3 regions of the Serratia sp. Ae19-1 genome follow, and region 3 is predicted to be linked to each of the others. Evidence: predicted binding sites of a transcription regulator. Region 3 holds the regulator's gene; each other region holds the start of a gene.
The links. Region 3 encodes ArgR, which controls arginine synthesis, uptake and breakdown. Its sites were predicted from a motif close to ANTGAATAAAAATACANT; they were not measured.
Positions count from the first base shown of each region.

Region 1: argC (N-acetyl-gamma-glutamyl-phosphate reductase) is a predicted target of ArgR. The motif match lies at 2,550-2,567, and genes of this name have one in related genera.
Region 2: argA (amino-acid N-acetyltransferase) is a predicted target of ArgR. The motif match lies at 2,306-2,323, and genes of this name have one in related genera.

Region 1 covers NZ_JBCHWD010000002.1:732,386-736,902, reverse strand. The annotation lists gene AAIE04_RS08825 (argininosuccinate synthase) at 1-579, opposite strand, end outside; gene argB (acetylglutamate kinase) at 605-1,378, opposite strand; gene argC (N-acetyl-gamma-glutamyl-phosphate reductase) at 1,399-2,403, opposite strand; gene argE (acetylornithine deacetylase) at 2,620-3,765, shown strand; gene ppc (phosphoenolpyruvate carboxylase) at 4,025-4,517, shown strand, end outside.
Region 2 covers NZ_JBCHWD010000009.1:64,879-69,395, reverse strand. The annotation lists gene recD (exodeoxyribonuclease V subunit alpha) at 1-905, shown strand, start outside; gene argA (amino-acid N-acetyltransferase) at 948-2,291, opposite strand; gene amiC (N-acetylmuramoyl-L-alanine amidase AmiC) at 2,513-3,766, shown strand; tRNA gene AAIE04_RS21745 (tRNA-Met) at 3,857-3,933, opposite strand; gene mltA (murein transglycosylase A) at 4,150-4,517, shown strand, end outside.
Region 3 covers NZ_JBCHWD010000010.1:86,729-91,245, forward strand. The annotation lists gene AAIE04_RS22770 (helix-turn-helix domain-containing protein) at 1-161, shown strand, start outside; gene mdh (malate dehydrogenase) at 228-1,166, opposite strand; gene argR (transcriptional regulator ArgR) at 1,631-2,101, shown strand; gene yhcN (peroxide/acid stress response protein YhcN) at 2,505-2,768, shown strand; gene yhcN (peroxide/acid stress response protein YhcN) at 2,889-3,152, shown strand; gene mpl (UDP-N-acetylmuramate:L-alanyl-gamma-D-glutamyl-meso-diaminopimelate ligase) at 3,352-4,517, opposite strand, start outside.

The sequences.
Region 1 (4,517 bases), on a different contig from region 3:
GCCTTCGGTGGAGATGTGCCAGGCGTTCTCATCGCGGCTGTAGATCTTCTCCAGCGATGCAGTGGTCGGGATGTTGCGCTCTTTCAGGTAATCCAGCAGCGCCTCACGGGAACGCAGGTTCCATTCACGCCACGGCGCCACTACTTTCAGCTGCGGAGCCAGCGCGGTGTAGGTGGTTTCGAAACGCACCTGGTCGTTGCCTTTGCCGGTTGCGCCGTGGCACAGCGCGTCGGCGCCCACTTTCAGCGCCAGCTCGACCTGCGCCTTGGCGATGATCGGCCGCGCCATCGAGGTGCCCAGCAGATAGCTGCCTTCATACAGCGCGCCGGTCTGCAGCACCGGATAAACGTAATCGCGGATAAATTCTTCACGCAGATCGACCACGTGACATTCAGAGGCACCGGACTGCAGGGCTTTTTGCTCCACGCCTTCCAGATCGCTGCGCTCCTGACCGATGTCCGCCACGAACGCCACCACTTCACAGCCGCCGTAGTTCTCTTTCAGCCATGGAATGATGGCCGAGGTATCCAGGCCGCCGGAGTACGCCAGAACGATTTTTTTGATGCCTTGGTTTTGCATGATCTATTCCTTTCTAATTCTAAAATTAAGCGAGGATCCGGGTGCCAATCGACACGCCGTTAAACAAAGCAGGAAGCTGATCGGCATGGCGCCAGCTGGCGATATCCACCGGGCGGCCGAGGGTGCGGGCTGCGTCGAGCGCCGCATTCACCTTCACCACCATACCATCGGTGATGATGCCTTGCGCGATCAGTTGCTCCGCTTTTTGCGCCGTCATTTCCGCAATGCGTTGCCCCTTGCCGTCGAGGATGCCGCTGACGTCCGACAGCAGGATCAGATCCGCCCCCAGCGTCGCCGCCAGCGCCGTCGCCGCCTGATCGGCGTTCACATTCATTAACTGCCCTTCGGCGGTGATGCCGATGGAGCTGATAACCGGCAGGTAGCCGGCGCCCAGCAGGGTATTGAGCAGCGCGGGCGAGCCGGGCTGCGCGTTGCCGACGTGACCCAATGCCGGATCGAGCTGGGTCACGACTGCGCTGCCGCCGTCCGCCAGGCTCAGGCCAACGGCGTTGATTTGATGCTTAATCGCCCACGCCAGCAGCGTTTTGTTGGCGGTGCCGGCCAGCGCGCCGGTGATGATGTCGATCTGATCGGCCGGCGTGACCCGCAGGCCGTTCTTTTTCACCACCGGTAAAGAGAGTTGCTTCATCAGCTCGTCTACCACGCAGCCACCGCCGTGCACGATCACCAGCGGACGCTGATGCTGCTGCCGGTAACTGTCCAACGCGGTAAACAGACGTTCCAGCGCTTCTTCACTGTCTAATAACACGCCACCTAACTTGATAATTAACGGGTTCATTGCTGTTTACTCACGCTGGTTTAAAGGAGTGACTGGGTTTCCGGGAAACCGAAACGGATATTCAGGCATTGCACCGCCTGTGCGGCCGCGCCTTTCAGCAGGTTGTCTTCCACCGCCACGGCGATCAGATGTTCGCCCTGCACCGCAAAACCGATGTCGCAGAACGGCAGCCCCACCACCGCTTTCAGCGCCGGCACGCCCTGGTCGTACAACCGCACCAGCGGCTTGTCGTCATAGGCGGCGTGATAGGCGGCGGCCACGTCCTGCGCGGTCACGCCGGCTTTCAGGCGGCAGGTGATGGTTTCAAGAATGCCGCGCGGGAAATTGCCCAGGTGCGGCGTAAAGATGACCGGCACGCCCAGGTGCGCGGCGATCTCCGGCTGGTGCCGGTGAGTGAAAATGCCGTATGGCTGCAGGCTCACTTCGCAAAAGCTGGTGGTCATGCTGGCCTTGCGCCCGGCGCCGCTGACGCCGCTGGTGGCGTTGATCACCGGCCACTGGTCCAGGTTCAGCAGCTGCTTTTCGATCAACGGTTTGAGCGCCAACTGCGCCGCCGTTGGGTAGCAGCCCGGCACCGCGATCAGCTGCGCCCGTTTGATCTTGTCGCTCTGCCACTCCGCCAGGCCGTACACCGCCTGCTCCAGCAGAGCGCCATGCTGATGCTCGAAACCGTAGTACTGGCTATAAAAACCGGCGTCCTGCACGCGGAAGGCGCCGGAAAGATCGAACACCACGCAACCCGCCGCCAGAAAAGCCGGTGCAATATCGTGGCTGACTTCATGGGCGGTGGCGAGGAACACCACATCGATGCCCTGCGCCGCCTGTGCAACGTCGGTCAACGGCTGTAGCGGCAGATCGACGATGCCTTTCAACTGGGGATGGAGATCGGAAAGCAACTTTCCTGCATCTGCACTTTGCGCTGAAACCGCTAAAGCGGTTATGTTCATGTGTGGGTGGCGATTCAGGTAAGCCGTGAGCTCCGCTCCGGCGTAACCGCTGGCACCAACGATCAGCGTATTCAACATGTGGCCTTTCACCTTCTCAACTGACGTGCGGTCGTTTTCGACCCAGGTAACAGGGCTAGCCAGCGTTGTTGCGCCGTTCACCCACGGAGCCAGGCGTTGATGCTTTTATAAACATCCGGGTATCGGGTTCCCTTACGCTTCGGCTTACTGTATTTTTATTCAAAATAAATGCATGAATATTGATACTATCCTAACCAAAGGCTGTCAACAGTGAAGATGAAATTACCTCCATTTATTGAGCTGTACCGGGCGTTGATCGCCACACCGTCGATCAGCGCCACCGATGCCGGCCTCGATCAGAGCAATGAGGCGTTAATCAACTTGCTGGCCGAATGGTTTGCCGACCTGGGCTTTCGCGTCGACGTGCAGCCGGTACCGGATTCGCGCCACAAATTCAACCTGCTGGCCAGCATCGGCGAAGGCAGCGGCGGCCTGCTGCTGGCCGGCCACACCGATACGGTGCCTTACGACGAAGGCCGCTGGACGCGCGATCCCTTCACCCTGACCGAGCACGACAACAAGCTCTACGGCCTGGGCACCGCCGACATGAAAGGCTTCTTCGCCTTTATTCTGGATGCGGTGCGCGATATCGACGCGAGCAAACTGACCAAGCCGCTGTACATTTTAGCCACCGCAGATGAAGAAACGACGATGGCCGGCGCACGCTATTTCGCCGCCTCCACCGCCATTCGGCCGGATTTCGCCATCATCGGCGAACCGACCTCGCTGCAGCCAGTCCGCGCGCACAAGGGCCACATGGCCAACGCCATTCGCATCGTCGGCCAGTCCGGCCACTCCAGCGATCCGGCGCGCGGTGTCAACGCCATCGATCTGATGCACGAATCCATCAGCCACCTGATGGCGCTGCGCAAAACCCTGCAGGAGCGTTACAACAACCCGGCGTTCGCCGTGCCTTATCCCACCATGAACTTCGGCCATATCAGCGGCGGCGACGCAGCCAACCGCATCTGCGCCTGCTGCGAGCTGCACCTGGATATCCGCCCGCTGCCCGGCATGACGCTCGACAACATCAACGAACTGATGCATCAGGCGTTGGAGCCGGTGAGCCAACGCTGGCCGGGCCGCCTGAGCATCGAAGAGCTGCACGCGTCGGTGCCAGGCTACGAGTGCCCAACCGACCACCGCATGGTGGCAGTGATCGAGGAACTGCTGGGCACCCGCACCCAGGTGGTCAATTACTGCACCGAGGCGCCGTTCGTACAGCAGGTGTGTCCGACGTTAGTGCTCGGCCCCGGCTCTATCGACCAGGCCCACCAGCCGGACGAGTACCTCGACACCGCGTTTATCGAACCGACGCGTAAACTGCTGGGCCAGCTGGTCACTCATTTTTGCCGGCAATAAACCCGACATTTAACAGGGGAAATGCTTTATGCTTTCCCCTAACTCCAAATAAGTAGTAGACGGCGAAATAAGCCGTGCTGATAACCGACGTGCCGTAATTAAATTTCAGAAAATGCGCCGATTTTGATGTTTTTTTGCTAAAAATAGTGTCAATTGGACGACTGGACAGGAACGCGGTGGGATCAGGCAGGCGGTCTGCGCCTGACGCGTGAAATTTATTTACAAGATAAAAATCATACAGAACTGGGTCAGGGGTTATATGAACGAACAATATTCGGCAATGCGCAGTAATGTCAGTATGCTCGGCAAATTGCTCGGCGATACCATCAAAGAAGCGCTGGGCGAGCATATTCTCGATCGCGTAGAGACCATCCGTAAGCTTTCCAAATCCTCACGCGCCGGCAACGAAGCGCATCGCCAGGAACTGCTCTCCACCCTGCAGAACCTGTCCAACGACGAGCTGCTGCCGGTGGCGCGCGCCTTCAGCCAGTTCCTCAACCTGACCAACGTCGCCGAGCAGTACCACAGCATTTCGCCCAACGGCGAAGCCGCCAGCAATCCGGAGGCGCTGGCCCAACTGTTCAGCCGCCTCAAAGACAAAAAGCTCAGCGACAAAGAGCTGCAACACGCAGTATCGCAACTCTCCATCGAGCTGGTGCTGACGGCGCACCCGACGGAGATCACCCGCCGCACCCTGATCCACAAGCTGGTGGAGGTCAACACCTGCCTCAGCCAGCTCGATCACAACGATC
Region 2 (4,517 bases), on a different contig from region 3:
GGGACATTTGCCGTTTTGCCGAGCAGGGATACAGCGATGCGCGCGCGGCGGAGCTGAGCCGCCTGACCGGTTGTGCGATCGAAGGGCAGCAGGCTGACGCGGAAGCGGCGGTGCGTGACAGCCTATGCCTGCTGCGCAAGAGCTATCGCTTCGATGCCCGCTCCGGCATCGGCCAACTGGCGTTGGCGGTTAACGCCGGTGCCGGGGATCGCGCGCTGGCGGCACTAAACGGCAGTTTCGGCGATGTCGCGGGCTATGCGCTGGCGACGAGTGAAGAGTATCAGGCGCTGTTGGATGCCTGCGTAGCGGGCTATCGCGATTCTCTGCGGCTGACCGCCGAAGGCGCGGACGCGGCGACGGTGCTGGCGGCCTTTGGCCGTTTCCAGGTGCTGTGCGCGTTGCGTGAAGGGCCGTTCGGCGTCGCCGGCCTGAACGAGCGCATTGAGCTCGGGTTGCAGCGCGCCGGTCTGATCGACCGCAAGCCGGGCGTGCTCGGCCGCTGGTACCGAGGGCGGCCGGTGATGATCGGCCGCAACGACAGCGCGCTGGGGCTGTTCAATGGGGATATCGGCATTACGCTGCCGGATGCGCAGGGGGAACTGCGCGTGCATTTCCAACTGCCGGACGGCAGCATCAAATCGGTGCAGCCGAGCCGTTTACCGGCGCATGAAACCGCCTATGCCATGACGGTGCACAAGTCCCAGGGATCGGAGTTTGACCATACGGTCCTGGTATTGCCGAATCACTTCCTGCCGGTGCTGACGCGCGAGCTGGTTTATACCGCGATCACCCGTGCGCGCAAGCAGCTCTCGCTGTACGCTACGGAGGCGGTGCTGTTGCGGGCCATTCGCACGCCGACCCAGCGTCGCAGCGGGCTGGCTGAACGGCTGCAGACAGCGGAATAAGCGGCAAAAGGGCGCGGCAATGAACGGCCGCGCCCGCAGGGATTACAGATCGGCCAGCAGGATTTTGGAACGGCGCTGGTAGTTGTACAGCGCCTGTTTTTGCATCGGCAGCACGTCGACCTCCGCCGGAGTGAATCCGCGCTCCTGGAACCAGTGGATGCTGCGGGTGGTCAGCACGAACAGCTTTTTCAACCCCATCTGCCGCGCCTGGTTTTCTACCCGCTGCAGCAGCATTTCGCCGCGCGAGGAGCTGCGGTAATCGGGATGCACCGCCACGCAGGCCATTTCACCGATTTTTTCCTCCACGAACGGGTACAGCGCCGCGCAGGCGATAGTCAGGTTATCGCGTTCGATAATGGTGAATTTGTCGATCTCCATCTCCAGCTGTTCACGCGAACGGCGCACCAGGATGCCCTGCTGCTCGAGCGGCCGGATCAGCTCCAGGATGCCGCCGATGTCGTTGATCGTCGCCCGGCGCACCTGTTCGGCACTCTCCATCACGATTTGGGTGCCGATGCCGTCGCGCGAGAACAGTTCCTGCACCAGCGCACCGTCTTCCTGATAGCTGATCAGGTGGCTGCGGCGCACGCCGCTGCGGCAGCCTTTCACCGCGCCGCGCAGGAAACGCACGGTGCCGGAATGGTAATCGCCGCCTTCCTCCAGCTCTTCAAGGCGCTTTTGCGCATCGTTGGGGAACAGCTCGGAAAGGATATTGCCTTCGGCATCGGTTACGCCCTGCGAGGAGCAGAAACCGATCATTTTTTCCGCTTTCAGCTTGATCGCCAACTGGGTAGCCACTTCTTCTGACGTCAGATTGAAGCTCTCGCCGGTGACCGAAACCGCGACCGGGCCGATCAGCACGATGGCGTTGCTGTCGAGCTGACGGTGGATTGCGTCTTCATCGATGCGGCGAATGCGGCCGCTGTGGCAGTAGTCGATGCCGTCATCGACGCCCAGCGGCTGCGCGATGATGAAGTTGCCGCTGACCACGTTGATATGCGCGCCCTGCAGCGGCGTGTTGTTGAGGCTCATCGACAGCCGGGCGGTGATGTCGAGCTGCAGCAGGCCGGCAGCCTGCTTGACCAGTTCGAGCGTATGGGCGTCGGTCACGCGGGTGTGTTTGTGGTAGATCGGCTCATAGTTATGCTGAGCCAGATTGGCGTCGATTTGCGGCCGCGCGCCGTAAACCACCACCAGGCGAATGCCCAGGCTATGCAGCAACCCGATATCGTTGACGATGTTGGAGAAATTCTCGTGTTCGATGGCTTCCCCGCCGAGCATGATGACAAACGTCTTGCCGCGGTGGGCGTTGATATAGGGGACTGAGTGACGGAATCCTTGCACCAGCTCTGTACTACGTTCCTTCACGGCCAAACCTCTTTGCATATTTATACGGTATTTTTGTATTTTTATTCTTTTATTGTGCCGATGGCAAGTGGGAAATCGTCATGAAGAGTGTGCTAAGGGCGCTAAATCGTTAATAAATTGAAAAACCATAAAAAGATTTTCTGATGACAGGGCTGGAATGATTGGTTAAAGTTTTCGGCATCCCCATTTCATTGGTGTTTTTTTCATCTGTTGTAAACAGCTATTACTGCCGGAGCCGCATGCCAAACTCTAATCACAATCTGGGCCGCCGTCGTTTATTACAGGGCGTTGCCGCCAGCTGGTTGCTGAGTGTGAGTCGTACGGGCTTCGCCGCATCATCGCACGTGATCGCCGTGCGCGTCTGGCCATCCTCCACCTATACCCGCGTCACGTTGGAATCCAACGTCGAACTCAAATACAAGCAGTTCGCCCTGACCAATCCCGATCGCGTGGTGGTGGATATCGAAGGCGTTCACCTCAACAGCGTGCTGAAAGGCATCGCCGGGCAGGTGCGCGCCGACGATCCTTATCTCAAGCAGGCGCGCGTCGGCCAGTTTGATCAGAATACCGTGCGGCTGGTGCTGGAGCTCAAACAAAGCGTCAGCCCGCATATTTTCACGCTGGCGCCGGTGCCGGAGTATCGCAACCGTCTGGTGATGGATCTCTATCCGACCAAGGTCGGCAGCGGCGGTGAGGAGTATGATCCGCTACTGGCGTTACTGGAAGATTACAACAAGGGCGATCTGGAGCGCACGCTGCCGCCGGAAGCGCCGCAGGCCGGCAAGGCGGGGCGCGATCGGCCGATCGTCATCATGCTGGATCCTGGCCACGGCGGCGAAGATCCCGGTGCGATCGGCAAGTACAAGACGCGCGAGAAAGACATCGTGCTGCAGATTGCCCGCAAGCTGAGCGCCATGATCAAGCGCGAGCCGAACATGAAGGTGTTCATGACGCGCAACGAAGACGTGTTTATCCCGCTTAAGGTGCGCGTCGCCAAGGCGCGCAAGCAGCGTGCGGACCTGTTCGTTTCGATTCACGCCGATGCCTTTACCAGCCGCGCGGCGCGCGGTTCATCGGTGTTCGCGTTGTCCACCAAGGGCGCCACCAGTTCGGCGGCCAAGTTCCTGGCGCAGACACAGAACGCGTCGGACCAAATCGGCGGCGTCAGCAAGAGCGGCGACCGCTATCTCGACCACACCATGTTCGATCTGATCCAGACCGCGACCATCAACGACAGCCTGAAGTTCGGCAAGGAAGTGTTGAATCGGATGGGCAAAATCAACCGGTTGCACAAGAATCGCGTCGATCAGGCCGGTTTTGCGGTGTTAAAGGCGCCGGATATCCCGTCGATCCTGGTGGAGACGGCGTTTATCAGCAACATCGAAGAGGAGCGCAAGCTGCGCACCAGCCATTTCCAACAGCAGGTGGCGGAGTCGATTCTGGCAGGCATCAAGGCTTATTTCGCCAACGGCGGCGCGCTGGCGAGCCGATAACGGCAGGGCCGGGCGCGAGTCCGGCTATTTTCGCGGATTGCAGATACAAAAAAACACCCGTCAGGGTGCTTATCTGTTGTCATCAAGAGTTGGTTGCGGGGGCCGGATTTGAACCGACGACCTTCGGGTTATGAGCCCGACGAGCTACCAGGCTGCTCCACCCCGCGTCCGATGGATGCGCACTATACTCTCCATGCGTTTTGTTGCAAACCCTTTTTGCATTTTATTGCCCTAAACCCGTTTTTCTGCTGAATTTGCCCGCAATTTGCCTTCTTTTTCATCACTATCCTCCGTGCGGGTTTTTTTATTTGCAGCGATTCCTTTATCAATGAGCGTTTGTTATCGTTCAGCCGGTAGATCATATCAGTTTGAGAGTGTGCGCGATGAAAGGACGTTGGGGCAAATACCTGCTTGGCGGGTTGATGGTGGCGGTGTTGGCGGGCTGTTCGTCCAAGCCGACCGATCGGGGTCAGCAATATAAAGACGGCCGTCTGGATCAATCGCTGGAGCTGGTCAATCAGCCCAACGCCAAAGGTTCGCCGGTCAACGCCAAGGATTATTCTGATCAGCTGATGGAGATCAAGTACGCGTCGCCTTCGCTGTTTAATCGCAACAACAGCACTTATCAGGCGGTGCAAAGCTGGATGGCGTCCGGCGCCGACACGCGCATGCTGAGCCAGTATGGCCTCAGCGCTTACCAGATGGAAGGCGTCGACAATTACGGCAACGTGCAGTTTACCGGCTACTACAC
Region 3 (4,517 bases):
GCTCATCAACGCTGGCCAACGCGCTGTCGCGCCCATGGCCGAAAGGAGAATGGCTGATCGCCGAAGCGATAGGCGTTCACCCCTCGGAGATCTGGCCAAGCCGCTATTATGATCCGCACAGCGATTGCCTGCTGGATCGCAAAGCGCGCATCAAGTCGTGAACGCAGGGCAAAAAAAACCGCCGGAACAGCGTCCGGCGGCGTTTATCGGCTGACTCGCGGCGACGATCAGTTATTGATGAACTTCTCGCCCAGCTCGATATCTTTGTGCAGCACGTCCAGCATCTCATTCAGCGCTTTTTGTTCAAAGGCGCTCAGGGTGCCGATATCTTTGCGTTCTTCAACGCCGTTTTTGCCCAGCACCAGCGGCTGCGCGAAGAAGCGAGCGTATTTGCCGTCGCCTTCAACGTAAGCGCATTCCACCACGCCTTTCTCACCCTGCAGCGCACGCACCAGAGACAGGCCGAAACGTGCAGCCGCCTGGCCCATGGACAGCGTTGCAGATCCGCCACCGGCTTTGGCTTCCACCACTTCGGTGCCGGCGTTCTGAATGCGTTTGGTCAGATCCGCCACTTCCTGATCGGTGAAGCTCACGCCTGGGATCTGCGACAGCAGAGGCAGGATGGTCACGCCAGAGTGGCCGCCGATCACCGGCACGTTCAGTTCTTCAGGCTGCTTGCCTTTCAGCTCGGCCACGAAGGTGTTGGAACGAATGATATCCAGCGAGGTCACGCCGAACAGTTTGTTTTTGTCGTAAACGCCGGCTTTTTTCAGCACTTCCGCCGCGATGGCGACCGTGGTGTTTACCGGGTTGGTGATGATGCCGATGCAGGCTTTCGGGCAGGTTTTCGCCACTTGCTCAATCAGGTTACGCACGATGCCGGCGTTAACGTTGAACAGGTCGGAGCGATCCATGCCTGGCTTACGGGCCACGCCGGCGGAAATCAGCACCACGTCCGCGCCGTGCAGAGCCGGGGTCGCGTCTTCGCCGCTGAAGCCTTTGATTTTAACTGCGGTTGGGATGTGGCTTAAGTCGACGGCAACGCCTGGGGTAACGGGGGCAATGTCGTAGAGAGAGAGTTCAGAACCTGAAGGAAGCTGGGTTTTGAGTAGAAGGGCGAGGGCCTGGCCGATACCGCCAGCAGCACCGAGAACTGCAACTTTCATCCTATACTCCTTTATTATCTTAAATATATAAAGCGCCGTGAATGTGTTGGTTACGGACCTTAAATTATTACACCTTTAAAAACAATAAATTAGCCAATTCTTGCCTGCCAGTGTAATAAAATGGCCGCTGTCGCGCCCATTTTAGATTAAATCGCTTACGCATGAAGGGCATAGCGCACACTAATCAAAAATAATGCGAGGTTATTCACGAGCAAGTTAACCGGCCGTTACATTACACCCTTACGCAACATCAGAACAACATCATTTTAATAACATTTTATTTACTACTGCGGGCCGATTTTCCGTCATCAAAAGGGCATATTCATCGCGGCCGGATTTTGTTAAAATGCCGCCCTTTCCTCGCCGCCCGGTCATGTTTATTTTCTTTGGGTCGGCCTCTATTGCATAAAAATTCATCTATATGCATAATCATGACTTCCACTATCAACTTTCCACGGTGCAAAATGCGTAATCCCGCAAAACAGGAAGATCTGATCAAGACGTTCAAAGCGTTATTGAAAGAAGAAAAATTCAGTTCTCAAGGCGAGATCGTTTTGGCGCTGCAAGAAGAAGGCTTCGAAAACATTAACCAATCCAAAGTATCGCGCATGCTGACCAAGTTCGGTGCGGTACGTACGCGTAATGCCAAAATGGAAATGGTGTATTGCCTTCCGGCCGAACTCGGCGTGCCGACCACTACCAGCCCGCTAAAGAACCTGGTGCTGGACGTCGACCATAACGACGCCGTCGTGGTGATCCACACCAGCCCCGGCGCCGCACAGCTGATCGCCCGCCTGCTCGACTCATTGGGCAAATCCCAGGGCATCCTTGGCACTATCGCCGGCGACGACACGATTTTCGTCACCCCGTCCAGCGGCTTTACCGCTCAGAAGCTGCATGAAGCGATCCTGGGCGTGTTCGAGCAAGAGCTGTGAAACCTGGCGCTAACAAAGTGCGGCTACCGTCCGCATTTTGTTAGCGCTTCTTTAACCCCTGCGTTACCTTCTCGGCCCTCAACCGCGTTTAACACTGCTTTTTTATCCCGCCACAACACATTTCCATGACATATCCATGTAGCCAGCAGTACCCACTGTGATCTTCCGCACTTTTGGTCAAAAGCACTTACCTCATTGAAATTACATAAAATTAACATCGAAAGATCGTTTTATAAGCGTTTTTTATTCCTTACGGTTATAAAAAAGAAGGTTCATCGGTTTAAAGTTTCACTAGCAACTGTTAGCGAACTATTAATTTTTCGCGTTACTAGCTGTATACTCATTTCCGTGAACTAAGTCACAGTTCGTTAGAACTGATAAAAGAATACGATGAGGTGAGATGATGAAAATTAAAGCTACCGTTGCAACCCTGAGCGTTCTGTCCATGCTTTCCTTCGGCGCATTCGCAGCACAATCTGTTGATGCAACCCAGGCCGCAAAACTGCAGCCCGCCGGCGTGATCACTGTGAGCGGCGTCGCCGCTGCACCTTCCGACATTCGTCAGGCGCTGTCCGATAAAGCCGACGCCAAAGGGGCGACCGCTTACCGCGTGATTGAAGCGCGTAACGACGGCAACTTCCACGCAACCGCTGAAATCTACAAATAAGTACCGGCATTACCCGGCAACGGGCAATACATCTCTGGAACCAAACGCTGTCATAACGGCCTTCAAGAATAAAAATCGCTGCCAAGCCCTTCCAGGCTGTTATGACCAAGGATCGCTATCATGAACATGAAAACTACTGTTGCTGCACTCGGTTTGCTGTCCGTCATCTCCTTCGGCGCCTCCGCCGCCCAGTTGGTGACTAACGATCAGACCGCCAATCTGCAATCTATCGGCACCATTACCGTCAGCGGCATCGACGGCGCGCCGACCGACATTCGCCAGGCGTTGTCGGAGAAAGCCGACGCGAAAGGCGCGACCGCCTACCGCGTAATCGAAGCGCGTAACGAAGGCAACTACCACGCCACCGCCGAGATTTACAAATAACAACTCTGGGAACGGCTTTGCAGAGCTGATTACCCTCGTCACTGCCACTGCCGAGTTCTGACGCAAACGCCGATTTCCCAGAGACCCTCTCGTCGTCCTATCCGACGAACCCCGTTGCCCTCGCTCGCGAGGGCTTTTTTATGGGTGTAAAAAAAAGGCCGCGAATGCGGCCCCTGTGTTGGCTGATGCGGCTAAGCGATCAGTAGGTCACCTTCGGTTCCTGCTTTTTCGCCAGCGCGTCCAGCAGGCGATCGTGAATGCCGCCAAAACCGCCGTTGCTCATCACCAGAATGTGATCGCCCGGCTGTGCGGTTTTCACCACCATGTCCACCAGCGTGTCGAGATCCGCACTCCAGTGCGCCGGTTGCACACAGGCATCCGCCACTTCCGCCACCTGCCACGGAATGTGATGCGGCTGGAACAGGAACACCTCGTCGGCGCGGCCGAGCGAAGGCGCCAGATCGTTTTTGCTGATGCCCATTTTCATGGTGTTGGAGCGCGGTTCCAGCACCGCCAGAATGCGCGCCGTGCCGCCTACCTTGCCGCGCAGCGCGGCCAGGGTGGCCAGGATCGCCGTCGGGTGGTGCGCGAAGTCGTCGTAAACGGTGACGCCGTTGGCTTCGCCGCGCAGCTCCAGGCGGCGGCGGGCATTGATGAAATCGCCCAATGCGCGGCAGGCGTCCGCCGGCTGCACGCCGACGTGGCGGGTAGCGGCGATGGCCATCAGGCCGTTATGCATGTTGTGCTCGCCCACCAGCGCCCAGTTCACTTCGCCGACCTGCTCGCCGTCGAGGAACACCGCGTAATGGCTGGCGTCCGGCGTCAGCTTCTGCGCGCGCCAGGTGCCCTCTTCCCCCACCAGCTCCTGCTCGCTCCAGCAGCCCATCGCCATCACCTGTTTCAGGTGGCTGTCGTTGTCCGGCAGAATGATCTTGCCTTTGCCCGGCACCAGACGCACCAGATGGTGGAACTGTTTCTGGATGGCTTTCAGATCGTCGAAGATGTCGGCATGGTCGAACTCCAGGTTATTCATGATCAGCGTGCGCGGGCTGTAATGCACGAATTTGGAGCGCTTGTCGAAGAACGCGCAGTCATACTCGTCGGCTTCAATGACGAAGAACGGGCTGCCGCCGAGGCGGGCCGAAACGTCGAAGTTGCCCGGCACGCCGCCGATGACGAAGCCGGGCTGGTAGCCGCAGGCCTCGAGGATCCAGGTCGCCATGCCGGCGGTGGTGGTTTTGCCGTGGGTGCCGGCGACCGCCAATACCCAGCGATCGCGCAACACGGCGTCGTGCAGCCACTGCGGACCGGAAACGTAAGGGATGCCACGCTCCAGCACCGCCTCCACGCACGGGTTGCCGCGCG